Hydrogenophilus thermoluteolus: one gene and its partners. The protein of the gene in region 1 interacts with the protein of each later gene in a pairwise test. Links are inferred from orthologs where the notes say so. Each region holds a gene or a part of one and is shown on either strand. Other genes may lie near its edges.

Evidence for each region.
Region 2: the proteins of lpdA (region 1) and HPTL_RS08010 interact in binary tests that used the Escherichia coli proteins (3 or more experiments, as listed by UniProt). The link is inferred for Hydrogenophilus thermoluteolus from one-to-one orthologs.
Region 3: the proteins of lpdA (region 1) and odhB interact in binary tests that used the Escherichia coli proteins (3 or more experiments, as listed by UniProt). The link is inferred for Hydrogenophilus thermoluteolus from one-to-one orthologs.

What each region holds. Positions count from the first base shown.
Region 1 is NZ_AP018558.1:1,202,897-1,207,989, reverse strand. What follows is about bases 796-3,700. They hold lpdA (dihydrolipoyl dehydrogenase), read right to left. Parts: upstream 3,014-3,700; coding sequence 1,577-3,013; downstream 796-1,576. Other genes in these bases: aceF (dihydrolipoyllysine-residue acetyltransferase), read right to left, coding at 3,032-3,700; HPTL_RS05830 (3',5'-nucleoside bisphosphate phosphatase), read left to right, coding at 796-1,569. In the rest of the region: HPTL_RS05840 (glycine cleavage system protein H), read right to left, coding at 1-142; HPTL_RS05835 (FKBP-type peptidyl-prolyl cis-trans isomerase), read left to right, coding at 260-706; more of HPTL_RS05830, read left to right, coding at 724-795; more of aceF, read right to left, coding at 3,701-4,816; aceE (pyruvate dehydrogenase (acetyl-transferring), homodimeric type), read right to left, coding at 4,829-5,093. UniProt on the Escherichia coli protein: Lipoamide dehydrogenase is a component of the glycine cleavage system as well as of the alpha-ketoacid dehydrogenase complexes.
Region 2 is NZ_AP018558.1:1,648,324-1,653,489, reverse strand. Bases 973-3,950 are described here. They hold HPTL_RS08010 (UvrD-helicase domain-containing protein), read left to right. Parts: upstream 973-1,337; coding sequence 1,338-3,563; downstream 3,564-3,950. Other genes in these bases: HPTL_RS08005 (ParA family protein), read right to left, coding at 3,612-3,950; leuS (leucine--tRNA ligase), read right to left, coding at 973-1,008. Also shown: more of leuS, read right to left, coding at 1-972; more of HPTL_RS08005, read right to left, coding at 3,951-4,394; HPTL_RS08000 (flagella synthesis protein FlgN), read right to left, coding at 4,415-4,921; flagellar biosynthesis anti-sigma factor FlgM, read right to left, coding at 4,918-5,166. UniProt on the Escherichia coli protein: A helicase with DNA-dependent ATPase activity. Unwinds DNA duplexes with 3'-5' polarity. Translocates on single-stranded DNA with 3'-5' polarity. Initiates unwinding more efficiently from a nicked substrate than double-stranded DNA.
Region 3 is NZ_AP018558.1:619,930-625,100, reverse strand. Bases 1,065-4,047 are described here. They hold odhB (2-oxoglutarate dehydrogenase complex dihydrolipoyllysine-residue succinyltransferase), read right to left. Parts: upstream 3,187-4,047; coding sequence 1,942-3,186; downstream 1,065-1,941. Other genes in these bases: HPTL_RS03020 (2-oxoglutarate dehydrogenase E1 component), read right to left, coding at 3,205-4,047; lpdA (dihydrolipoyl dehydrogenase), read right to left, coding at 1,065-1,901. Outside these bases: cell division protein ZapE, read right to left, coding at 1-461; more of lpdA, read right to left, coding at 468-1,064; more of HPTL_RS03020, read right to left, coding at 4,048-5,171. UniProt on the Escherichia coli protein: E2 component of the 2-oxoglutarate dehydrogenase (OGDH) complex which catalyzes the second step in the conversion of 2-oxoglutarate to succinyl-CoA and CO(2).

The DNA of each region.
Region 1 (5,093 bases):
GTTCGACGAAGACGACGTCACCAAGCTGTTCGGCCGCAAAAGGGGTGATCCCCATACGCCACAGCCCTTCGCCTTCGGGTTGCAACCATTGGTGCGTGGGCAAATAGATCCGGTCATCCGCAATGGCGTTGGTCGTCTGCACTTTTTTGCCTCAAAGGGTTGTGAAAAAGAAACGAAAGGAGTATTGTAGCGAAGTGGTGGGCAAAAAACGCACGTGCGGCTCGCCACGTTGATCTGACTGTTTGAAAGGAAAGTGAGTATGACCACGCAACAAGCCGCCCAAGCGGGCGATACCGTCCAGGTGCATTACAAAGGGACACTGGCCGACGGCAGCGTCTTCGATAGCTCCGAAGGTCGCGATCCCCTCCAGTTCACACTGGGGGCTGGACAGGTGATCCCCGGCTTCGAGAAGGCGGTCGAAGGGATGCAGGTAGGGGAGCGCAAGACCATTACGATTCCTGCCGACGAAGCCTACGGGCAGCGTTCGGAGCGCGCGATGCTGCAAGTGCCGCGTGAACAACTGCCACCCGAAATCGAGCCGGAGGTTGGGCTGCAACTGGTGATGCAGCGCGCAGACGGCCAGCAGATTCCGGTCGTGGTTGCCGAAGTGACCGAAACGCACGTGACGATCGACGCGAACCATCCGCTTGCGGGCCACGACCTGACGTTCGAAATCGAGTTGGTGGCGGCTGATCGCGCCGCATAAATCGGGACGGGTGGCCGATGAGGAAGGCGCAGCGCGTCGACCTGCACAGCCACTCGACCGCGTCGGACGGGGTTTTGACCCCGTCCGAGCTCGTCAAAAGGGCTGCCCAGAACCGAGTGGCCCTTTTTGCGCTCACCGATCACGACACGGTGTCTGGTCTTGCAGAGGCCCGGCTAACGGCCAAGAGATTGGGGCTTCCCTTTGTCGCGGGTGTGGAAATTTCCGTTTCGTTCGCCGGGGAGACCATTCACGTTGTTGGACTGGGTATCGACGAATCGGCGCCAGCGTTGACTGCGGGGCTCAAGCAAGTACGGCGGGGCCGCACGGCGCGCGCGCGCAAGATGGCCGCCGCACTCGAAGCGTGTGGCTTTGCCGGTGTCTGGGAAGGGGCTTTGCGGTTCGTGCGTAACCCCGATCTGATCAGCCGGGCCCATTTTGCGCGCTACCTCGTGCATGCGGGCCATTTTCCGTCGATGAACGCGGTTTTCGCCCATTACTTGGCGAAAGGAAAACCGGGGTACGTGGACCACCACTGGGCAACACTCCAAGAAGCGGTTTCGTGGATTCATGCCGCTGGCGGCGTGGCGGTGGTGGCGCATCCAGGGCGTTACCGCTTGAGCGAACGCGAATGGAACGCACTTCTTGCCGAATTCGTCGATCTGGGGGGTGACGCGATCGAGGTGATTACCTCGGCGCACGATCCAAACGCCACCAACCATTGGGTGCATATCTGCCGCCGCTACGGTCTCGCTGCGTCCCAAGGGAGCGACTTCCACGCGCCAGAGGAATCACCGTGGGATTTGGGCGCTCTGGGCCACACGTTGCCAGACGACCTCGTTCCCGTCTGGCAACGGTGGCAATAGCGGCTCGTTAGCGTTTGCGTTTGGGCGGTAGGTCGGTACAACTCCCTTCGGCTACCTCTGCCGCCATCCCCACCGACTCACAGAGGGTGGGGTGGGGATGGATCGTGTGCGCGATATCGGCGACCTCTGCGCCCATTTCGATCGCCAAACAGATTTCGCTGATCAATTCCCCAGCATTCACCCCAACGACGGCACCGCCGACGATCCGCTTCGTTTCGGCATCGAAAATGAGCTTGGTGAACCCTTCGTCGCGGCCGTTGGCGATCGCCCGCCCCGATGCGGCCCACGGGAAAGTGGCCACTTCGACTGCGCGCCCCTGCGCTTTCGCCTCGGTTTCGGTCAAACCGGCCCAGGCGATCTCTGGGTCGGTGTAGGCGACCGACGGGATCTGCAATACGTCGAACGCCCGCTTGTGTCCGGCCGCAGCCTCGGCCGCAACGTGCCCTTCATGCACGGCTTTGTGCGCGAGCATCGGCGCTTCTGCCAAATCCCCGATCGCGAAGATGTGCGGCACGTTGGTACGGCGCTGGGCATCTACCGGGATGAATCCCCGTTCGTCGATGGTGATACCGGCCGCTTCCGCGCCGATCGCTCGCCCATTCGGCCGCCGACCGACCGCAACCAACACCAGATCGTAGCGTTGGGCTCCTTCGGGTGCGTTCGCGCCTTCGAAACTGGCCCAGATGCCGTCGTCTTTGGCTTCGAGCGCCGTTGTGCGGGTGTTGCGGTAGAGTCCAGCAAAGCGCTTGCCGTTGACCTTTTCCCACACCCGCACCAGATCACGATCGGCCCCCGGGATGAGATCGGGGCTCGCTTCGACGACATCGACCTGTGCACCGAGGGTGGCGTAGACGGTGCCCATCTCCAGCCCGATGATGCCGCCACCAACGACCAGCATCCGCTTGGGTAAGAAGGGAAGCGCAAGCGCACCGGTGGAATCCACCACACGGGGGTCTTGGGGTTGGAAGGGGAGACGAATCGGCTCCGACCCGGCAGCGAGAATCGCTTGCTCGAAGGTGAGCGTGAGCGTTTCACCCGTCGGTCGGCCGTTCGGACCCTCGGTCCGTTCGATCGCCAACGTGCTGGGCCCCGTGAGTTTCCCGATGCCCTGGATGTGATTGACCTTGCGCGCTTTGGCCATTCCCGCCAGGCCTTGGTTGAGTTTTCGCACCACTTGGGCTTTGTAGTTACGCAGGCGGTCGAGATCGATTTGCGGCGCGCCGAAGGTGATGCCGGCTCGGTCGAGATGACGCGCTTCGTCGATCACCGCAGCGACGTGCAGCAGTGCTTTCGATGGGATACAGCCCACATTGAGGCAAACGCCCCCAAGGACGGGGTAACGTTCGACGATCGTTACCTCAAGACCAAGATCCGCTGCGCGAAATGCGGCAGAGTAACCGCCTGGACCGCCACCAAGCACCAGCAATTGGGTTTTCATGCTCATCGTCTTCTCCCGTCTCGGTTAGAGGAGCACCCGCCGGAAATCGGCAAGGAGTTGCGTGAGCAATGTCGTGAAGCGGGTGGCGTACGCGCCGTCGATCACCCGGTGATCCGCGGTAAGCGAAAGCGGCACGATCAGGCGAGGAACGAACGTTTCGCCGTTCCAGACTGGTTTCATCACCGCTTTATTGACGCCCAGGATCGCCACTTCTGGGGCATTGACGATCGGGGAGAACCCCGTTCCACCGATGCCGCCCAGGCTCGAGACGGTAAAGGTTGCCCCTTGCATCTCAGCGGGCGCGAGCTTGCCGGCGCGCGCTTTCGCAGCCAACTCCGCGGTTTCGCGTGCGATCTCGACCAAGCTCTTTTGGTCGGCGTTCTTGAGCACCGGCACGACAAGCCCGTGCGGAGTATCCGCCGCAAAGCCGATATTCCAATAGTGCTTGAGCACGATGTTGTGCCCATCGAGGCTCGCGTTCATCTCCGGGAACCGCTTCAACGCCGCAACGCAGGCCTTGATGAGGAACGCAAGGAGCGTGAACTTCACGCCTTCGCGTTCGTATTCGCGGTTCAGTTGTTTGCGGAACGCCTCGAGTTCGGTGATATCCGCTTCGTCATGGTAGGTGACCGCGGGAATCGCAACCCAGTTGCGCGCCAAATTCGCTGCGGAGATCTTGCGGATTCGCGGCAGTTCTTTGATTTCGATCGGACCGAATTTGGCGAAGTCGACCTTCGGCCACGGCGGCAAGTCGAGCGCAAAACCGCCACTGGTTACCGCGGGGGTTTTGCCTGGGACCACGCCGCTCGTCATCGCCGCTTTGACGAAATTGCGGACATCCTCTTTGCGGATCCGGCCGTTCGGACCGGTTGGGGTGACAAAGCGCAGGTCTACGCCCAGCTCCCGGGCATAAGCGCGAACGGCGGGACTCGCATGGACCTTCGCACCCAACGAAACGCCGGGTAACGGCTCGGCCAGTGACGGCGCGGCCGGCGCTCGCGACGCGGGTGCGGCGGCTGTGCCCACTGAAGACGAAGCCGACACCGTTTGCGCGGGCGTGGGCGCTGGCGTAGCTGACGTGGCTGGCGTTGGCGAAGATTCTGTTTTGGGTTGTGCGGAGGTACTTGGGGAAGCCTCTGGGGGCGCAACGTGGCTTTCGTCCGGGACGACGATCGCAACCACGTCCCCTTCGTTGACCTTGTCGCCCACTTTGACGCGCACTGCTTTCACGACCCCCGCGACCGTAGCTGGGACATCCATCGTGGCCTTTTCGGATTCCAACGTACAGATCGGATCATCGACCGCGACCCTTTGCCCCGGGGCAATCATCACTTCGATCACCGGTACGTCGTGGAAGTCCCCGATATCGGGAATCACGAGCGCGACTTCTTGCGGTTGGGTCGAGGGGGGTACGGTTGCGCCTGCGGCTGCAGGCGATTCGGCCGACGCTGGGGCAGATGCGGCGGGTGCAGAGACTGCGCTGGGTTCGGTTGCGCTGCTTGGTGCCGCGTCGCTGGCTTGCGCTGCTGTCGCTGTGGCCGACGTCGCGGATTCGGCCTCCCCAGAGGCCTCGGTTTCGATCACGACCAATGGCGTGCCTTCATTGACTTTGTCGCCGACCTGCACCTTCACTTCTTTGACGATACCGGCAACGGTGGACGGGACGTCCATCGTCGCTTTTTCGGATTCCAGCGTACAGAGGGGGTCATCCACAGCGACGCGTTGTCCGGGCGTGACCAAAACCTCGATGACGGGAACGTCGTGAAAGTCGCCAATATCGGGGACGGTAACGGTTACCAATTTGCTCATCGCCGCTCCTCCTTACACCAGGCGGGGGTTGGGTTTTTCAGGATCGATGCCGTATTTGACGAGTGCTGCGGCAACCAGCTTGCGATCGATCTCCCCATCGTCGGCAAGCGCTTTCAATGCGGCGATCGTGATCCAGTGTCGATCCACTTCGAAGAAGTGGCGCAACTTCTCGCGGGTATCGGAACGCCCAAACCCGTCGGTACCCAGTGTGAGATACGTTCGTTTGACGAAAGGCCGAATCTGTTCGGCAAAGAGACGGACGTAGTCGGTTGCCGCT
Region 2 (5,166 bases), 450 kb from region 1 along the record:
TTCGCCGTACGCCATCAAGACGTAATTCGCAACCCAGACGGGGAGTTTTTCGCCCGTGAGGGGGTGACGCACGAAATAGGGGGTGGGCATCCCTTTCTTTTCCATGGTCGCGAGGTCGGCCTCGGCGACCGACCCCCGGCGGCATTCGGCAATGAATTCGGCCAATTGCGGGTCGTTTTGCGCGGCTTTCGTCGCGAGCGGATGCTCGGCCGCGACCGCGACGTAGGTGGCGCCCATCAAGGTGTCTGGACGGGTGGTGAAGACAGTGAGCACACCGCTTTCGCCGATCGAGTCTTCGTCGTAGGGGAACCGAACCTCGGCGCCAACGCTCTTGCCGATCCAGTTCGCTTGCATCCGTTTGACTTGTTCCGGCCAACCGGGGAGCGTTTCGAGCCCTTGCAGCAGTTCTTCGGCGTACGCGGTGATGCGCATGTAGTACATGGGAATTTCGCGCTTTTCCACGAGCGCACCGCTGCGCCACCCGCGGCCGTCGATCACCTGTTCGTTCGCGAGCACCGTCTGGTCGACCGGGTCCCAATTGACCCAACCCATCTTGCGGTAGATCAACCGCTTCTGGTAGAGCCGTTTGAAGAGCCACTGCTCCCACCGATAGTATTCGGGACGGCAGGTGGTGAGTTCGCGTTGCCAGTCGATCGCAAAACCCAACCGTTTCAATTGCCCCTTCATATAGGCGATGTTGCTGTAGGTCCATTGCGCGGGGGGTACGCCGTTTTGAAGCGCGGCATTTTCCGCGGGCATCCCAAATGCGTCCCACCCCATCGGTTGGAGCACGTTGAACCCTTGCATCCGTTTGGCTCGGGCCAGGACGTCGCCGATCGTGTAGTTGCGCACATGTCCCATGTGGAGTTTGCCGGAGGGGTAGGGGAACATCGAGAGGCAGTAGAACTTCGGGCGGTTGGGGTCTTCGGCCACCGCGAAGGGTTGCGTGGCTTCCCACTCGTTTTGGACGGTCTGTTCGATCGAAAAGGCGTCGTACTTCTCTTTCATCGCGATTCCTTGCCATGCGCGTAAGAATCGAAGTATAGCGCGAAGGCAAGCGGCAAAAAAAAGCCCGCGCGAAGGGCGCGGGCGGGAACTCCATGGGTTAGATGGAGAGGGAGGGAGACAAAACCACTCAAAAGAAAGGAGGAGATCACCATGAAACAGTGTAATCGCGAATTTTATCGCATCAAAAGTGATAAGGCAAGAATTTCGGTTCAGTCTTTTTGAGCGTTTGTTCTTGTTCTCGCGATTTTTCTTGACGGGATCCCCACGTGAGCGGGGGCAGTAGGGCGGCTTGGGTACAATCGCGCCTGGTACGGCGAAAAGGATGCGTGATGACCGACGGTGTGCTCGACCGCCTGGATCCTCAACAGCGGCGTGCGGTGACCCTGCCGCCTGGCCATGCGCTGGTATTGGCTGGCGCCGGCTCGGGAAAGACGCGCGTGTTGACCCACCGGATTGCGTGGTTGATCGAGCGGGAAGGGGTCGATCCGGGTGCGATTCTGGCAGTCACCTTCACCAACAAGGCGGCGCGGGAGATGCGCGAGCGGTTGGCACAATTGGTGGTGCCAGCAGCGGTGGATGGGCAGCGGGGTGTTTGGTTGGGGACGTTTCACAGCATCGCGCACCGTCTGTTGCGCCGTCATGCCACCGAAGCCGGGTTGCCGACGGCGTTCCAGATTCTGGATGCGGCCGACCAGTTGGCGTTGGTGAAACGGCTGCTCAAGCGTTTGGCGGTCCCAGAAGCGATGGTGGCGCCGCGCGAACTCGTCGGGTTCATCAACGCCCACAAAGAACGCGGGGAGCGACCGGAGGAGCTCGCGCCACAAGGCGCGCGCGGGCAATTGTTCCTCACCTTGTGGCAGGAGTACGAAGCCGCGTGCGCGCGCGAAGGGGTGGTCGATTTCGCCGAATTGCTCTTGCGGGCGCTCGAACTGCTGCACCGCAACGAAACCTTGCGGGCGCACTATCGCCAACGTTTCCAGCACGTCTTGGTCGATGAGTTCCAGGACACCAACCCGTTGCAATACCGTTGGTTGCAACAGTTGGCATGCGATGTCGCTACCGGTGAGGTGGGGGCGTGGCTCTTCTGCGTCGGGGACGACGATCAGGCGATCTACGGCTTTCGCGGCGCGATGAGCGCGTTGCTGGCGCGCTTTCAGCAAGAATACCAAGCGGAGCTCGTGCGGCTCGAACGCAACTACCGTTCGGCGGGCAACATTCTGGCTGCAGCGAACGCCATCATCGCCAACAACGCGAGCCGGTTGGGGAAAAAACTCGTGACCGATCGCGGCGAAGGGGAGCCGATCCGCACCTTCGAGGCGATGGACGAAGGGCAAGAGGCGCAATTTGTCGTCGATGAAATCGGCGCACTGATTCGCGACGGCTGGAGTGCCGACGAGATTGCGGTGCTCTACCGCACGAATGCGATGTCGCGCGTTTTCGAGCATCACCTCTTGGCTGCGGGGATTCCGTATCGTGTCTATGGGGGGGTGCGTTTTTTCGACCGCGCGGAGATCAAACACGCGATCGCCTATTTGCGTCTTCTGGTGTTGCCGGACGACACCAATGCGCTCTTGCGGGTGATCAACGTGCCGGCACGGGGTATCGGGGCGAAAACGGTCGAACAGTTGCTCGCTGCGGCTGAGAGCGAAGGGCATTGGGAGGCCGCGGTGAATAAGCTTGGTGGTCGCGGCGGCGCGGCTGTCCAGCGCTTTGCGGCGCTCATCGACGAGCTGCGCGATGCCACCGCGACGTTGCCGCTTCCGGATGCGATCGCGCTCGTGATCGAAAAGAGCGGCTTACAGGCCCTTTTTGCCGAAGAAGCTACGCGTGATCGCGCAGCGCGCGAAGAGCGGCTGGAGAACCTGGCGGCGCTCGTTGATGCGGGCCACGAATTCGTCACCGAGATGGCGCGCGAAGGCATCACGGCGACCGGGCACGAGATGCTCACCCTGTTTCTTCAGCACGCCGCGCTCGAATCGGGGGAAATGCAAGCAGGGAGTCACGAGCGCGCGGTGCGTCTGATGACGGTGCATGCCGCGAAAGGGCTGGAGTTCGGCGCTGTTTTTTTGGTCGGGTTGGAAGATGGGGTATTCCCTCACGAAAATGCGCTCCCCAATTTTGGCGGCGACGGTGCCGGCCTGGAAGAGGAGCGGCGGTTGATGTACGTAGCGGTCACTCGTGCCAAAGAGCGGCTCTATTTGAGTTGGGCGGCAAGCCGGTTTTGGCATGGCGCAAGTCGTTACCGCCCGGTTTCCCGTTTCGTTACCGAGATTCCCGAAACGCTGTTGTTGCCGCTTTCGGGGCGCAAGCCGCGTGCGCCGGGATGGGACGCCGAGTCGAGCGCGGCGTCTTCCCCGCCATCTGCGCACACGTCGGGTGATCGGCCCGGTTCCTCGTGGCAGCCAGGACAAGCGGTTCGTCATCCCAAGTTTGGCGAAGGGGTGATTCTTCAAGTGGAAGGCAGCGGTGTGCACCAACAGGCAACGGTTCGTTTCGGCCCTAGTGTCGGGGTCAAACGGTTGCTCTTGAGCGTGGCGAAGCTCGAAGCGTTGTAAACGGGAAAGGTACTGGGGGTTGCCGGAGCGGCAGCAGTCAATAGTGCGTTACGACTGGGGAACGCGGGCTTCGATCGCGGCGAAGAGCGCAACCATTTTTTGCGTCAAGGGGTGTTTCGGGGCAAAAGCGATCAGGGGTTCGCGCCGTTCGTGGGACGTTTTCACCACCACCGACGAAGTCAAGAAGGGTTCCAATACCGGCAATCCCGATTCGGCAAGCTGCGCCACGGCGCGTTGCGTCACCCCGGCCCGCGTTTGGTACTGGTTGACGACGATGCCCAAGATGGCCAAGCGCGGGTTGTGGTCGATCCGGATTTCCGCTACCGTTTCCGCGAGTTGCAGCAGCGCCCGGCGCGAAAAATCGTCGCAGTCATAGGGGATCAGGCAGTGGTGGCCTGCGATGAGCGCAGAGCGGGTCAGGAAATTGAGGGCAGGCGGCGTGTCGAGATAGACGCGATCGAATGCCGGCGCCAACTGATCCAAAAGGTCACGGAGTTTGAAGATTTTGTAGCGGCTCTCCAGCTTGGGCAGGAGCGCTTCCAGTTCGGGATCGCTGGCGGCAACCGCCAGGTTGGACCACCGAGTGGGGTGGGCGAACGCTTCGCTGGGCCAGGGGTTGAGGCGAAAATTGAGCGTTTGATCGAAGTAATCGGCAAGCGTGGGTTTGGGCGACTCAATGGCACCCAGCGCGTAGAGCGTGGCGTTGCCCTGCGGGTCGAGGTCGATCAACAAGGTGCGATGCCCTTGTGCCGCAGCGATTGCCGCCAAATTGACCGCAAGCGTCGATTTGCCTACGCCCCCTTTTTGGTTGAAGATGACGAACCGCTCCATCGTACCCCTTCGTTACGCATTCACGCCGAACCGATTTTCCGGGAATGCCCCGTGAGGGTCAAGCGCGATTGCCCTTTGTCATCATAGATGTTCAGGCGCTCTTGACTGTGGAGCAACACGTCGAGCGCTTGCTGCACGAAATGCTGTTTCTCTCGCAGCAATACCCCGTTTTCTTGGTTGCGCTCCTGACATTGTCTGGCCAGTTGACACACTGCATGCCACGCGTCGGCAAGCGGCGGCAACCGTTGCCACGCGGTGAGCACCGCTTTCTGTTCCGACTCGGCACCGGCAACAGTGCTTGCCACCACCCGCAGCTTCTGGCGCTCGAACCCTTGAAGCTGGTCGGCGATGCGGTTTTTTTCCGTGACGGCCGCTTCGATCGCTGCGGGGTCGTTGCTGTGCAGGGCGCGCCGTTCGGCGTCGAGTGCCGTCAGAAAGCTTTTCAGCACCGCGATTTCCTCTTGGAGTATGCGCGCAAGGAGGGTCTGCTGGGTCGCGGTGGGCGCGGGCAGCTTCGCTTCGCTCATGATTCGGAATGGAGCAATGCTTCGACTTCACGCACCAAGCTGTCGGCAATTTTTTCCGGGTGGATCCGGAATTGACCGCTTTGAATCGCGGCGCGCAGCGTCTCGACTCGCTGCCAGTCGATTTCGGGAACCTCGTTCATCATCTGCTCCGCTCGCGCCAGAAGGCTCGCTCGGGAAGAGAGCGCAACGGTTTCGTCCGCCGATGCCGATGGAGGAGGAGGCAGACGACCCCCTCCTGGGCCCGG
Region 3 (5,171 bases), 580 kb from region 1 along the record:
TGCCGTTTCAGCCGTTCATGCGTTTCTTGCATGAAGGCGTGGAAATGGACCCGCCGTTTGCGCACCAAGGGAACGTTGGCGTAGAAGAGATCCATCAGGAAGCTCTTCCCCCGCCCGACGCCACCCCAGAGATAGACGCTCTTGGGGGTTTGGTTCGCTGCCACCGGGGCGGGCGCAAGGGACTCCGCCGTCCCGCTACGCCCAAAGAGTTTGCCCATGAGCCGCTTGATGCCCGACGCACGCGCCGCCGCACCACCCGGCGTTTGCTGCCCGGATGCTACCCGATCGTCGTCTTGCGCCGAGCGCGCAAGCAACGCGTCGGCCAATTGCTGTAGCCTGAAGAGCGCTGCTTTCTGCGCTGGGTCTGGTTGGTAGCCGCGGGTAGCGATCGCCGCGTCGTACGCGGCAAGAAGCGGCCCTGCCCCCGCACCGGTCGCGGTGCGGGGTTGAACGGTTGGCATCTCCATTTAGAAGTGGAGCGGTCGCTTGTCGACGGCAAGCGCCGCTTCATGCACCACCTCGGAGAGGGTCGGGTGGGCATGGCAGATCCGCGCCAGATCTTCGGCTGCTGCGGCAAACTCGAGCGCGACCACCGCTTCGGCGATCAGTTCGGAGGCATTCGGGCCGATGATATGCACCCCCAAGATGCGGTCGGTTTTGGCGTCGGCGAGCATCTTGACGAACCCATATCCGGCCCCCATACCCAGCGCGCGGCCGTTCGCCAAGAAGGGAATTTTCCCAGCGCGGTAGTCGACGCCCGCCGCTTTGAGTTCCGTTTCGGTCTTCCCGACCCAGGCGATTTCGGGTTCGGTGTAGATCACCCAAGGAATCGCGTCGTAATTGACGTGACCCGCCTGCCCAGCGATCCGCTCCGCGACCATCACCCCTTCTTCCATCGCCTTGTGGGCGAGCATCGGCCCACGGACGACGTCCCCGATCGCCCAGACGTTGGGCAAATTGGTGCGGCAATGGTCATCGACGACGATCTGTCCCCGTTCATTGACCGTCAAACCCACTTTGTCGGCGTCGAGCCCGTCGGTGTTCGGAACCCGCCCCACCGAGACGATCAGCCGATCGGCTGCGAGCCGCTGTTCTGCACCGTCGGCGGTGCGGTAGCGGATCAGCACGCCGTCGCCTTCGACTTCGGCGCTGTCGATCGTGACCCCGAACGCGAACGAGAGCCCCTGCTTGGTGAGCAATTTCTGCGCCTCTTTCGCGATCTCTGGGTCGGCGGCGGCAAGAAACTGCGGTGCCGCTTCGAGGATCGTCACCTCCGAGCCGAGACGCCGCCACACCGACCCCATCTCGAGACCGATCACACCGGCACCGATGATCGCGAGCTTCTTCGGCACGGCCTGGAGCTTCAGCGCCCCGACGTTGTCGCAAATCACCTGGTTATCCACGGGGATGTTGGGCAGATGGCGCGCTTTCGAACCCGTTGCGACGATCACGTGGGTTGCTGCGACGGTTTTTTCACCCACCGCGACGCGCCATGTGTCGCCTTCACGGCCGACGAATCGACCGTGACCAGGGAGCAGCGTCACCTTGTTCTTGCGGAAAAGCCCTTTGATCCCCTGCGTGAGTTGCGTGACGATCGCGTCTTTACGTGCGATCATCTTCGGGACGTCGATTTTTGGCGCGCCGACTTCGATCCCTTGGGCGCTGAAGTCGTGCGCCGCGAGTTCAAAAAGATGCGAGGTGTGTAGGAGCGCCTTCGACGGAATGCAACCGACGTTGAGGCACGTCCCCCCAAGGCGCGGTTCCCCTTTCGGGTCGTCGTACGGGTTCGACTCACAGCACGCGGTCTTGAAGCCGAGCTGCGCCGCACGAATCGCGGCCACGTAACCGCCTGGCCCACCGCCGATCACAAGCACGTCATACTGCTCTGATGGTTGGCTCATTGTTGTTCACTCCCTGTCTTGGTGTTGGCCCCGCTGGCTTTTAGAGGTTGAGAAGGAGGCGTGCTGGATCTTCCAGCGCCTCTTTGATGGTTCTGAGCCCGAGTACGGCTTCGCGCCCGTCGATGATGCGGTGGTCGTACGAAAGCGCCAAGTAGTTGATCGGGCGAATCACGATCTGGCCGTTCTCGACCACTGGGCGATCCTTGGTGGCGTGAATCCCCAGGATCGCCGACTGCGGCGGGTTGATGATCGGTGTCGAGAGCATCGAACCGAAAACCCCTCCGTTGGAGATCGAGAAGGTACCGCCGGTGAGCTCTTCCACGGTGAGCCGTCCATCTTTCGCCCGTTGCCCGAATTCGGCGATTTTCTTTTCGATTTCGGCAAAACTCATCTGATCCGCGTCACGGAGAATCGGCACGACCAATCCGCGTGGCGACCCCACCGCGATACCGATGTCGATATAACCGTGGTAGATGATGTCGTCGCCGTCGACCGACGCGTTGAGGATCGGGAATTTTTTGAGCGCTGCGCACGCCGCTTTCACGAAGAAGCTCATGAAACCCAGCCGCACGCCGTACTCTTTCTCGAACTGCTCACCGTACTTTTTGCGCAGTTCGATCACCGGCAACATGTTCACTTCGTTGAAGGTGGTGAGCATCGCGGTCTCTTGTTTCGACTGCAGCAAGCGCTCCGCGATCCGCTTGCGGATCTTGGTCATCGGAACCCGCTGCTCAGGACGCTCGCCCGCCGGCATCGCCGCGACCGGCGCCGCTACAGGCGCCGCCGCTGCTGCCTTCGGCGCAGCTTGAAGCGCGTCCTCTTTGGTGACACGCCCCCCACGGCCCGTTCCGGTCACGTCGGTCGCCGAGAGCCCCTTCTCTTCGAGGATCTTGCGCGCGGCAGGACTGGCAACACCCGCGGCAGCAGGCGCAGCGGCAGCAGGCGCAGCTGCCGCAGGCTCGGCCGCCGGTTCTGATGGAGCAGGCGCCGCAGCGGGTGCTGCTGCGGGCTCAGCCGAAGCAGCGTTCGTCGTGGCTGCTGCTTGTGCTTCGGTGTCGATTTCGGCAATCACCTCACCCGAGGTCACCGCCTCACCATCTTTTTTGATGATGCGCACCAGCACGCCATCAGCAGGAGCTGGCGTTTCGAGCACCACTTTGTCGGTTTCGATATCGACCAGGTTTTCGTCGCGCTTGACCGCTTCCCCCTCCTTCTTGTGCCAGGTGACGAGGGAGGCTTCGGAAACCGATTCGGACAATTGCGGAACTTTCACTTCGATCAACATGGTGACTCTCCTCTTTTATTAGGCGTCGATGGGTCCAAAGGCGTTTTCGATGAGGGCTTTCTGTTGCTGGACGTGTTTGGCGAGGTACCCGACCGCGGGCGACGACGAAGCCGGCCGTGCCACGAGGAGCAGCCGCTTGCCTTTCCCGAGCATGTTGTCGAGATGCTGACGCGACAGCAGCCAGTACCACGCGCCCTGGTTGCGGGGCTCCTCTTGCACCCAGACGTACTCTTTCAACTGGGTAAAGGGCGCGAGCACCGCCTCGAGCGCTTTCGCCGGGAAGGGATAGAACTGCTCGAGCCGAATGATCGCGACGTCCTCGATCCCTTTCTCTCGGCGATACGCGGCGAGTTCGTAATAGACCTTACCCGAACAGAAGAGTACCCGTTTCACCTTCTTCGGATTGAGGTCTTCGACCTCGCCGATCACCGTCTGAAAGCCCCCTTGGGTGAAGGCCTCACGCGGCGACGCCGCTTCTTTCAAGCGCAATAGCGACTTCGGCGTGAAAACGACCAACGGTTTGCGGAGCCGGCGCAGCATCTGCCGACGCAGCAGATGGAAGATTTGCGCTGCGGTGGTGGGTTGGCACACCTGCCAGTTGAGCTCGGCCGAAAGCTGGAGGTAGCGCTCGATGCGCGCCGAGGAGTGCTCCGGCCCCTGCCCTTCGTAGCCGTGTGGCAACAACAGGGTGATGCCGCTCAGTCGTCCCCACTTCGATTCGGCCGAAGAGATGAACTGGTCGATCACGACCTGCGCGCCGTTGGCGAAATCCCCGAACTGCGCTTCCCAGATCGTCAGTTGGTTCGGTTCGGTGAGCGAATAGCCGTAATCGAAACCGAGCGTCCCTTCTTCCGAGAGGGTGGAATCGAACACGTAAAACGGCCCTTGCCCCTCCTGGATATTCTGCAGCGGCACATAGGTACCGGCGTCCCAGCGCTCGCGATTCTGGTCGTGCAACACCGCATGGCGGTGAAAGAAGGTGCCGCGCCCCACGTCTTCCCCGGAGAGGCGAATGCCAAATCCTTGCGCGACGAGCGACGCGTACGCCAGGTTTTCCCCAAACCCCCAGTCGGCCGGAATTTCGCCCCGCCCCATGGCTTTGCGGTCTTCGATGATCTTCTGCACCCGCGGGTGGAGTGCAAACCCTTCAGGAATGGCCGTCAGTCGTTCCGCAAGACGTTCGACTTCGGAAACGGGGATTGCGGTGTCGCACTCGTCGGTATAGGGCTGGCCTAGGAACGGCGTCCAATCGACCGCGTGTTTGCGCACGACGTTATTGACCACTGGGTTGTACAACAATTCACCACGATCGAGTGCGTCGCGATAGCGGGCGATGAACGCGTCGGGTTCGTCTTGCGGGATCACCCCCTCTTGCACCAGTTTTTCGGCATAGCGTGCGCGTGTACCCGGATGCTGCCGTACCTTGCGGTACATCAGCGGTTGCGTCACCGCCGGTTCATCCTGCTCGTTGTGACCGAGTTTCCGGAAGCAGACGATGTCGATCACGACATCTTTCTTGAACTCCTTGCGAAATTCGAGCGCGAGTTGCGTGACGAACGCGACCGCTTCCGGGTCATCGCCATTGACGTGGAAGATCGGCGCTTCGACCATCTTGAAGACGTCGGTGCAGTAGGTGGTCGATCGCAAATCGCGTGGGTCCGAGGTGGTAAACCCGATCTGGTTGTTGATCACGATATGGACCGTGCCGCCGACCCCATAACCCCGCGTTTGCGAGAAGTTGAGCACCTCTTGGTTGACCCCTTGCCCCGCAACCGCAGCGTCTCCATGGATGAGGATCGGCAACACTTCGTCTTTCGCAGTCCGAGTGCCACGCCGCACTTGCCGCGCATAGACCGACCCCAAGACCACAGGGTTCACGATTTCGAGGTGCGACGGGTTGAACGCCAACGAGAGATGGACCGGACCACCCGGGGTCAAGACGTCGCTCGAAAAACCCATGTGGTATTTGACGTCACCCGATGAGA